4 regions of the Variovorax sp. J22R115 genome follow, and region 1 is predicted to be linked to each of the others. Evidence: predicted binding sites of a transcription regulator. Region 1 holds the regulator's gene; each other region holds the start of a gene.

Region 1 (2,201 bases):
CGCCGAACTGCTGGCCGACCTGCGCGTGGACCACCTGCGCGATTCGCCGGCGCTGTCGCTGTCCGGCGGAGAGCGACGGCGCGTCGAGATTGCCCGCGCCCTGGCCACGCAGCCGCGCTTCATCCTGCTGGACGAGCCCTTCGCGGGCATCGACCCCATCGCGGTGATCGAGATCCAGCGAATCATCAGCTTCCTGAAGGAACGCGGCATCGGTGTGCTGATCACGGACCACAACGTGCGTGAAACGCTGGGCATCTGCGATCACGCTTTCATCATCAGCGACGGGCACGTGCTGGCACAAGGCACGCCCGCGGAGATTGTCGACAACGCCGAGGTGCGCCGCGTGTACCTTGGCGAACATTTCCGCATGTGACCATGCCTAAGGCGAGGGTTTTCGGTTCTCCATGAAACAGGGTCTCTCGCTGCGCGTATCGCAGCATCTCGCGCTGACGCCTCAGCTCCAGCAGTCGATCCGGCTGCTGCAGCTTTCCACGCTCGAGCTGACCCAGGAAGTCGAGCAGATGCTCGACGACAACCCGTTCCTCGAACGCACGGCCGAAGAGGCCACGCGCGAGGAGTTCGGGCTGGAGACGGCCGATGCGCAGGTGCGCGACGACGATCGACTGGCCGAGGGCGACAGCGACTTCACGCCCGGCGCCTCGGCGTCCGTCTCCGAAGCCGCGGTCGCGACCACCAGCGACTCCGAAGTCGCCACCGCCGATACGGCCGATGGCGAGCCCGACTGGGAAGGCGACGGTTCCGTCGACCTCGCCCCCGACGACAGCGAATGGGGCGGCGACGCCCCCGCGCGCGCCAACAACCTGGGCGACGACGAGCGCACTGACGCGACCGAACTTGCGCGCAGCCAGGAATCGCTGCAGTCCTTCCTGCACCGTCAGGCGCTGGCCTTGCGCCTGAGCGAAACCGATCGCGCCGCGCTCCGCTTCCTGATCGAATCGCTCAACGACGACGGCTACCTCGAAGACTCGCTGCCCGCCCTCGCGTCCGGCCTGGCGGGCGACGACAACGACCAGTTCGATGACCTCGTGCATCACTTCCAGGTCGCGCTCGGATTGCTGCAAAGCCTGGAGCCGGCCGGCGTGGGCGCGCGCAGCCTCGGCGAATGCCTGACCATCCAGTTGCGAGCCCTGGCGCACGAGGATGAGACCGACGATGAAGCGCAGGTGCGCAAGACCGCCATCGCCATCTGCAAGCAGCCGATGGAACTGCTTGCCCGGCGCGACTTCAAGCGCCTGGCCACGCTCGCCCGCAGCAACGAGGAAGAAGTGCGCGCGGCGCTGCAGCTCATCGCGCGGCTCGAACCCAAGCCGGGTCGCCGCTTTGTCGATGTCGAGCGCAATGTGGTCGTGCCCGACGTGATCGTCACGCGTGTCGGCAACGGCACCCACACCAAGTTCCGCGTGATGCTCAACCCCGAAGTCATGCCGCGCCTGCGCGTGCACGACATCTACGCCGGTGCGCTCAAGCAGCACAAGGGCGAGGGCAGCCAGGCGCTCTCGCAGCGGCTGCAGGAGGCACGCTGGTTCATCAAGAACATCCAGCAGCGCTTCGACACCATCCTGCGCGTGTCCAACGCCATCGTCGAACGGCAGAAGAGCTTCTTCGTGCACGGCGAACTCGCCATGCGCCCGCTGGTGCTGCGCGAGATCGCTGACGAACTCGGACTGCACGAGTCGACCATCAGCCGCGTGACCACCGCCAAGTACATGGCGACGCCCTACGGCACCGTCGAACTCAAGTACTTCTTCGGCTCGGCGCTGGGCACCGAAACCGGCGGCAATGCGTCGAGCACGGCGGTGCGCGCGCTCATCAAGCAGTTCGTGAGTTCGGAAGACCTCAAGAAGCCGCTGTCCGACAGCCAGATCTCCGAGATGCTGAAGGAGCAGGGCATCGAGTGCGCGCGACGCACCGTCGCGAAGTACCGCGAAGCCTTGCGCATCGCCCCCGCCAATCTGCGCAAGGCCCTCTGAAGGGCGATTGCCGATGACAAGTCGCCCAGCCCTGTTCACGAATGGGTTGCGGCTGGGTTGGGTGTGGATCATGGCGCTGCTGCTCGCGACCGGCTGCGCGACCTTGCCGGACGAATTCGAACGCACGCCTTCCACCGCGATCGCCGCCTCGGCCGACACCGCGCTCGGCAGCATGGCCAAGGCCTCCCAGCCCGACCCGGACCTGAGCGG
Region 2 (2,201 bases), on a different contig from region 1:
CCACTGTGTGTATGGCCCGCATTTTGCAGCTTGTGATGTGTTGCACGCAAAAGATACTTTTTGCGACAACATGCCGCCACGCACGAGCCACTAACGAAAGCGCACGTTGACCTCTGGCCATCACTCCCCGAGTTCCACGCCCTGGATCGCCCCGCCCTCGTTGGCGGACCGGCCCGCGTTGGACGTGATCTTCATCGAAGGCTTCGTCGGCCACACGGTCATCGGCATCCACGAGACGGAATTGCACCGCGCACAGCCGCTGGTCATCGACGTGCACGCAGGTCTCGCCCGCGCACGCGCCTGCGACACCGATCGCATCGCCGACACCATCGACTACGGCGCAGTGTGCGAGCGGCTGCGTCGCCTGCTGGCGGAACACGAGTTGCAATTGCTCGAGGCCTTCGCCGAAGCCATTGCCGATATCGTCATCCGCGAGTTCGGCGCGATCTGGGTTCGTGTCAAGGTGGCGAAGCCACGGAAGTTCGACGACGTCAATGCCGTCGGCGTACAGATCGAGCGCCGGGCACCGCCCGACGAGACGCTCTCCTCCCACTCAGGCGCAGTCCTGCGCCTGATCGGTTCTGGCATGGTGCCTGAGTAGAAAAGCGCCAACCAAGCGCCCGGCCCCTTCCAGGAACACCCCGGGCCGCTGGGTGTTGCCCCCGGAAGGGGGTTGGCGACGCGACACGAAGTGCGCGCAGCCTGGGGGCGACTTCAGCTGTGCGCCGCGAACGGATGGGCGGCGCTGCCCTTCTTGGCGACGACCTCGGCGGCCGTGGGCGAACCGGAGACGGCACGCTGGATGGACTCCTTGGTGGCCTGGTAGTTGTAGTCCTGGATCTTCGTGTCGTCGTCGGCCAGCCAGTGGATGAAGACGCCGACGCAGATGAACAGGTTGTCGGCTTCGTCGGCCGGGATGGTGCCGTCTTCGACGCAGTCGGCCACCGCCATGGCAACGGCCCGCTGGGCCGGACCGAACATCTGCACGGCCTGCTTGGCGCCCTTGATGGTGACCTTGTTGAAGAGCACTGTCGCCGGCTTGGTCAGCAGGTTGGGTGCAACCACGGCCAGAAGACAGGTGAAGCCGTCCTTCTGGTTGGTGAGAGCGTTCGCGAAGGCTGTTTCGGCAGGGCTGCCGCGCGGCCCGATGATCAGATCGATGTGAGCGACCTCGTTGCCCTCACCGACGAGTGACTCGCCGACCATCATGCGATCAATTTTTGCCATGGTTATTAGTCTCCTGAGTGCGTTCTGGGGCCATAGGGGACACTGGCCTGACGGCCAGCGCAACGTGTCAGGTATCACGATCCGTGCCACCCGGGCCGGGCGGCGCGGCGGCAGATCACGATGGGCCCGTCAGGCCCGAGATCAGCAACGCGGCCACCGTCAAATCGGCCGTCGTCCCCGGGTTGATGCGATCTGCCTTGAGCGAGGCGTCCCAGGCCGCGAAATCGGGATCGACGTCGAGCCCGCCATGGCAGCGCTGGCGTACCCGCCATCCCTGCGCCGCAGTCATGACAATGTGTGCCACGGCTTCGCCATGAATTCGAACAATGTGTGAATCGGGAAAGCTGCTGAGCAGCGCCAGATAGAGCCGCTGGACCGCTGCGACGGTGCCCGTATCCGGCGCGCCACTGACCGAGGTCGCCATCAATGTGAACCTGGTCCCGAGCGTCGGCCCCCCCAGCTCGAACAGGTCGTAGTAGGCGTCGCGATACTGGCGTGCAATGCTGTCGCGGTGTGCAGCGAGCGCCATCGCCGCGCGAAGGTCCACGCTCGGCGGGTGCCTGACGTCCTGCTCCGGCGCGGTGGCCAGACCGCCCGGACGAGCGCGCGCGATGGCGCGGAAGGCCGCCTGCGCATCGGACAGATCGAGTTCGCCCAGCACGGATTCGACAGCCTCCCGCAAGTCCGCCGGCACCGTGGCGTCGGGCCGCAGTTCGACAGCCCGGGCAATGGGCGCGCACAGCAGCACGATGCCCAGATTGCTGTTGCAGCCGGCGGCCGCCCAAGTCGCTTCCACCGACGCCTCGATCCGCTCGCCCACCGATGCGCCGGACTCGAACAGCGGCCCCGCCACGGCCCGTGCGCTCGCGATGAAGGTCTCGGCCGTCATGCCGTGCCCGGCCGATGCCCGGCTGACATTGCCCGGCTTGCGCACGTCCACGTCGAGCTCGCACGCCCGCAGGAAGCAGGCCCTG
Region 3 (2,201 bases), on a different contig from region 1:
GCTGCCAGATGATTCAGGTTGTCCTGCACCCGTTCGGTCGATTGCGTGCGCAGGACGCGCGCACGCCGCGCGTCGATGCCAGCCAGTGCCTGCGCAGCGACCCGGACCAAGCGCTGCGACAGCATGCGCAACTGTCCGGCGCGATTGATCGCATCGGCCCACCGGGACGCCTCCACCACGGAGCGCGAGACCTCGCCCAGTCGCAGATTGGCATGCATCGCAGCGCCGCGAAGCAGGCCGAAGGCCTCGTCTTCACCGATGCCGCGCGCCGACATCAGCAATCCCTTGGCGCGACCGACCCATTTGCGCTCGTCCAGACGGGTGCGCAAGGATTCCAGTTCGGTGCGCAGGGAAGTCTCCCGCTGCCAGCGCGCCCGCGCGCGGCCCAGCAGCGCATCGAGCGATCGCGCGTCGAGTCCCTCGATCGACGCCCACGCATGCACGCCCAGCGCCGCGACCTCTTCATGCGCCTCCCGATTCAATGGTGCGGAGACCAGGCTCAACGCACAGGGCGGCACGCCCGACCACGCCTCCAGCGCATCGACGAGATCCGGTGTCACCGCCGGCACGCAGATCAGGATTTCGCGAGGCGCGAGCGACTGCGCCCGCGTCGCCATCGTGCGGCAACTCGCACGTGCGACCTCCGCGGCATGGGCGCCAACGAAGGCGCGCTGCAGGACTTCGGGAAGATCGGTGGCTTCGTGGGGCAGAACGACAAGAAGTGGATTCACGACAGACTTCAAGCTGGAGGCGAAAGCATAGGTCACGCACGGTCACATTCGCTGGCATATCTCTTGCGTGACATTGCGCGTGGTGTAACGAAGCACCGCATTGGTGAAGCGGCAGGCTCCTGCACGCAGCCCGGGAACGCACAGGCCGGGCACCTCCGTCACGCCGCCAGCATCCGCTGCCGGCACTGCATCCCCAACACGACCGACGACACGGCCCGACAACGGCCGCGCCGCGGCATTTCGCACTGAAAGCCATGTCCAGCTTCAAGTCTTTCCTGAACTCAGGCCACGGCCCGACGTTGTTCGCGTCCTTCCTGTACTTCGCGTTCTCGTGCTGCATCTGGGTCCTCAACGGCGCCATGGCGCCATTCATCGGCGAAACCTTCGACCTCTCGCCGGCGCAAAAGGGCCTGATGCTGTCGGTGCCGATCATTGCGGGCGCACTGATGCGTTTTCCCCTGGGCATCCTGTCGCAGTACATCGGTCGCAAGAAGGCGACGCTGGTCGAGATGGGCCTGATCGCCGTGGCGATGCTGTTCGGCTTCTTCATGGTGCACAGCTTCAACGACCTGCTCGCCATGGGCGTGCTGCTGGGCATCGCCGGCGCCAGCTTCGGCGTGGCACTCTCGCTCGGTTCGGGCTGGTTTCCGCCGCAGCACAAGGGGCTCGCAATGGGTCTGGTGGGCGCGGGCAACGTCGGGACTGCGGTGTCGGTGCTGGTGGCGCCGCCGCTCGCGCAATGGCTGGGCTGGCAGAGCGTGTACGGCGTCGCGGCCGTGGCGATCCTGCTGCCGATGATCGTGATGATCGTGTACGCGAAAGAGCCTCCCGACATCGACAGCCACGCCAGCTTCCGCGAGCACATCGCCTGCCTGTTCGAGAAGGACGGGTGGGTGTTCAGCCTGATCTACGGCGTGACATTCGGCGGCTTCATCGGGCTGACGACCTTCCTGCCGTCCTACTACTACGACCAGTTCGGGGTGAGCAAGGTGCAGGCCGGTCAGCTCACCATGCTCGCCGCATTCATGGGCGCTGCCGTTCGCGTGATCGGAGGCTGGATCTCCGACCGCTGGGGGGGCGTCAACACGCTGACGCTGGTGCTGCTGGTAGTGGCGGTCGGGTTGACGCTGGTGGGGTTCGCATCGTCGTCGCTCACCCTCACCACGCTGCTGCTGATCACCTGCTTCGCCGCACTGGGCGCGGGCAACGGCGCGCTATTTCAACTCGTGCCGCTGCGCTGGCCGACAAGCACGGCCGTCGCGGGTTCGATGATCGGCGAGATCGGCGCCCTCGGCGGGGGCCTCGTTCCCAACGCGATGGGCCTCTCCAAGCAATACCTCGGCAGCTATCTCTGGGGCTTCGTCTTCTTCGCCGCCCTCTCCCTCGTGATGCTCGGCGTCATGCGCGTGATGCAGATCCGCTGGACCCGCACCTGGGCCGAAAAAGGCGGCCGCGCCCGCGTGGCGACAG
Region 4 (2,201 bases), on a different contig from region 1:
GAGGCCGACAGTTGTTCTTAGGATCGTCCGCAACACCGAATATGGAGACAAGCATGCCCGTTTCATTCCTCACCCCCCGGCGCCACGCGATCTCGGTTATCGCCGCGATCGCCGCCCTCGCGCTGCAACCTGCCGCCTTCGCGCAGGGCGATGCCTTCCCCGGCAAGCCGATCACGATCGTGGTGGGCAGCGCAGCGGGCGGCTCGAACGACGTGTTCGCACGCGCCATCGGCAAGCGCCTGTCGGATTCGCTCGGCCAGCCGGTCGTGATCGACAACAAGCCGGCCGGCGGCGGCGTGATCGCCAACGCCACGGTGGCGCGCGCGCCGGCCGATGGCTACACGCTGGTGGTGCTTTCTTCCACCTTCACCACCGGCGCCGCCATCCGCACCAACCTCAACTACGACGCCGTCAAGGACTTCAAGCCGGTCGCGATGCTGGCCAAGGGGCCGCTGCTGGTCACGGTGAACAAGGACTCGCCCTACAAGACCATCCAGGATCTGGTGGCCGCGGCCAAGGCGAACCCCGGCAAGCTGAACTACGGCACCTCGGGCGCGGGCAGCATCAACCACTTCGCGACCGAGTTGTTCGCGGGCGCGGCGGGCATCAAGATGACCCACGTCCCCTACAAGGGCATGGGCCCGGCGACCACCGACCTGCTGGGCGGTCAGATCGACGTGCTGGTGGCGAGTGCGCCCTCGATCCTCACGCAGGTGCGCGGCGGCAAGGCGCGCGCGCTGGCGGTCACAACTGCGGCGCGTTCGCCGGTCGCGCCGGAACTCGTGTCGCTCGAGGAGTCGGGCTACAAGGGCAGCGCGCTCGACCTCTGGTGGGGCGTGCTGGCACCGGCCGGAACGCCGCAGGCGGTGGTCGACAAGCTCAATACCGAGATCAACAAGCACATCCAGTCGAGTGAGATGAAGGCCTTCTTCATCAAGGAAGGCGCGGAGCCGGCACCGATGAAGCCCGACGAGTTCGCGAAGTTCATCGCGGCCGAGATCGAGCGCTGGAAGGGCGTGGCCAAGGCCGCCGACATTCGGCCGGAGTGAGCCGCTCCGGGCGTTGGTGCGCCGCACCAAACCGGAGACTCGTGCGCCAGAACGGCGCACGCCTTTCGTTCTGACAGTCGGACGGGGACTGATTTCGGTGCCGAGCCGGGCCAAAGAGCCCCGGATCTGCATGGCACGGAGATTGCGTTATCTCCGTCACTGCTCCGTGGCGCTGATGCCGCGGGGCGGTGCCTCCGCTAATGACGGCGGGAGTCGAGCGAACCGAAAGCAATGACGCTGGCGGTTCGCCTGTTCCAACCCGATTCGCATCCGTTCCACGCGGGGGCACCACTGCAACAGGCTGATTGGCAGCCTGTCCGGTGGCCTGTACCCCGTCACGAGACCGGGTGTGTGCAGGACCCGAAATGAAGATTGCAGTGATTGGCCACGGTATGGTGGGCCACAAGTTCCTCGAGCAACTCCACGAGCTCGGCGTCGTGGATGCGGAAGTCACGGTGCTGTGCGAGGAGCCTCGGCCCGCGTACGACCGCGTTCATCTGTCCGAATTCTTCTCCGGCAAGACCGCCGAAGACCTCTCGCTCGTCGAGCCAGGTTTCTTCGAGCGCACCGGCTACACGCTGAGGCTGGCTGCCAAGGCGGTCGCCATCGAGCGGCGCGACAACACCATCACCACCGCCGACGGCGAAGTGTTGCACTACGACAAGCTGGTGTTGGCCACGGGATCCTTCCCCTTCGTGCCGGCGGTGCCGGGCCGCGACCGGCCTCACTGCTTTGTCTATCGGACCATCGAAGATCTGGAAGCCATGAAGGCCTGTGGCGCGCGCTCCAAGACGGGCGTGGTCGTCGGCGGTGGCCTGCTGGGCCTTGAATGCGCCAAGGCGCTGCGCGACATGGGTCTGGAAACCCATGTCGTCGAATTCGCGCCGCGGCTGATGGCCGTGCAGGTGGACGAGGGCGGCGGGCGGGCGCTGCGCAACAGCATCGAGGCCCTGGGCGTGCACGTGCACACCGGCCGCAACACGGTGGAAATCGTCGATGGCGCGACGGCACGGCACCGCATGGTCTTCACCGACGGCACCCACCTGGAGACCGACATGATCGTGTTCTCCGCCGGCATCCGCCCTCGCGACGAACTGGCGCGCCAATGCGTGCTCGCGGTCGGGCCGCGCGGTGGCGTGGCGGTGGACAGCC

The links. The regulator sigma-54, encoded in region 1, starts transcription at its own class of promoters, with help from an activator protein. The targets are predictions, from matches to a motif close to TGGCANGNAANCTGCTTT.
Region 2: a site for sigma-54 is predicted at 1,299-1,316, ahead of fae (formaldehyde-activating enzyme). Genes of this name have one in related genera too.
Region 3: a site for sigma-54 is predicted at 784-801, ahead of QTI04_RS17095 (nitrate/nitrite transporter). Genes of this name have one in related genera too.
Region 4: a site for sigma-54 is predicted at 1,181-1,198, ahead of nirB (nitrite reductase large subunit NirB). Genes of this name have one in related genera too.

What each region holds. Positions count from the first base shown of each region.
Region 1 covers NZ_JASZYM010000010.1:106,373-108,573, reverse strand. The annotation lists gene lptB (LPS export ABC transporter ATP-binding protein) at 1-373, shown strand, start outside; gene QTI04_RS18715 (RNA polymerase factor sigma-54) at 405-1,991, shown strand; gene QTI04_RS18710 (phospholipase D family protein) at 2,005-2,201, shown strand, end outside.
Region 2 covers NZ_JASZYM010000005.1:172,842-175,042, reverse strand. The annotation lists gene QTI04_RS10625 (dihydroneopterin aldolase) at 107-601, shown strand; gene fae (formaldehyde-activating enzyme) at 715-1,227, opposite strand; gene QTI04_RS10615 (triphosphoribosyl-dephospho-CoA synthase) at 1,343-2,201, opposite strand, start outside.
Region 3 covers NZ_JASZYM010000009.1:87,150-89,350, forward strand. The annotation lists gene QTI04_RS17090 (type IV pili methyl-accepting chemotaxis transducer N-terminal domain-containing protein) at 1-731, opposite strand, end outside; gene QTI04_RS17095 (nitrate/nitrite transporter) at 986-2,201, shown strand, end outside.
Region 4 covers NZ_JASZYM010000012.1:92,300-94,500, forward strand. The annotation lists gene QTI04_RS21435 (tripartite tricarboxylate transporter substrate binding protein) at 54-1,049, shown strand; gene nirB (nitrite reductase large subunit NirB) at 1,415-2,201, shown strand, end outside.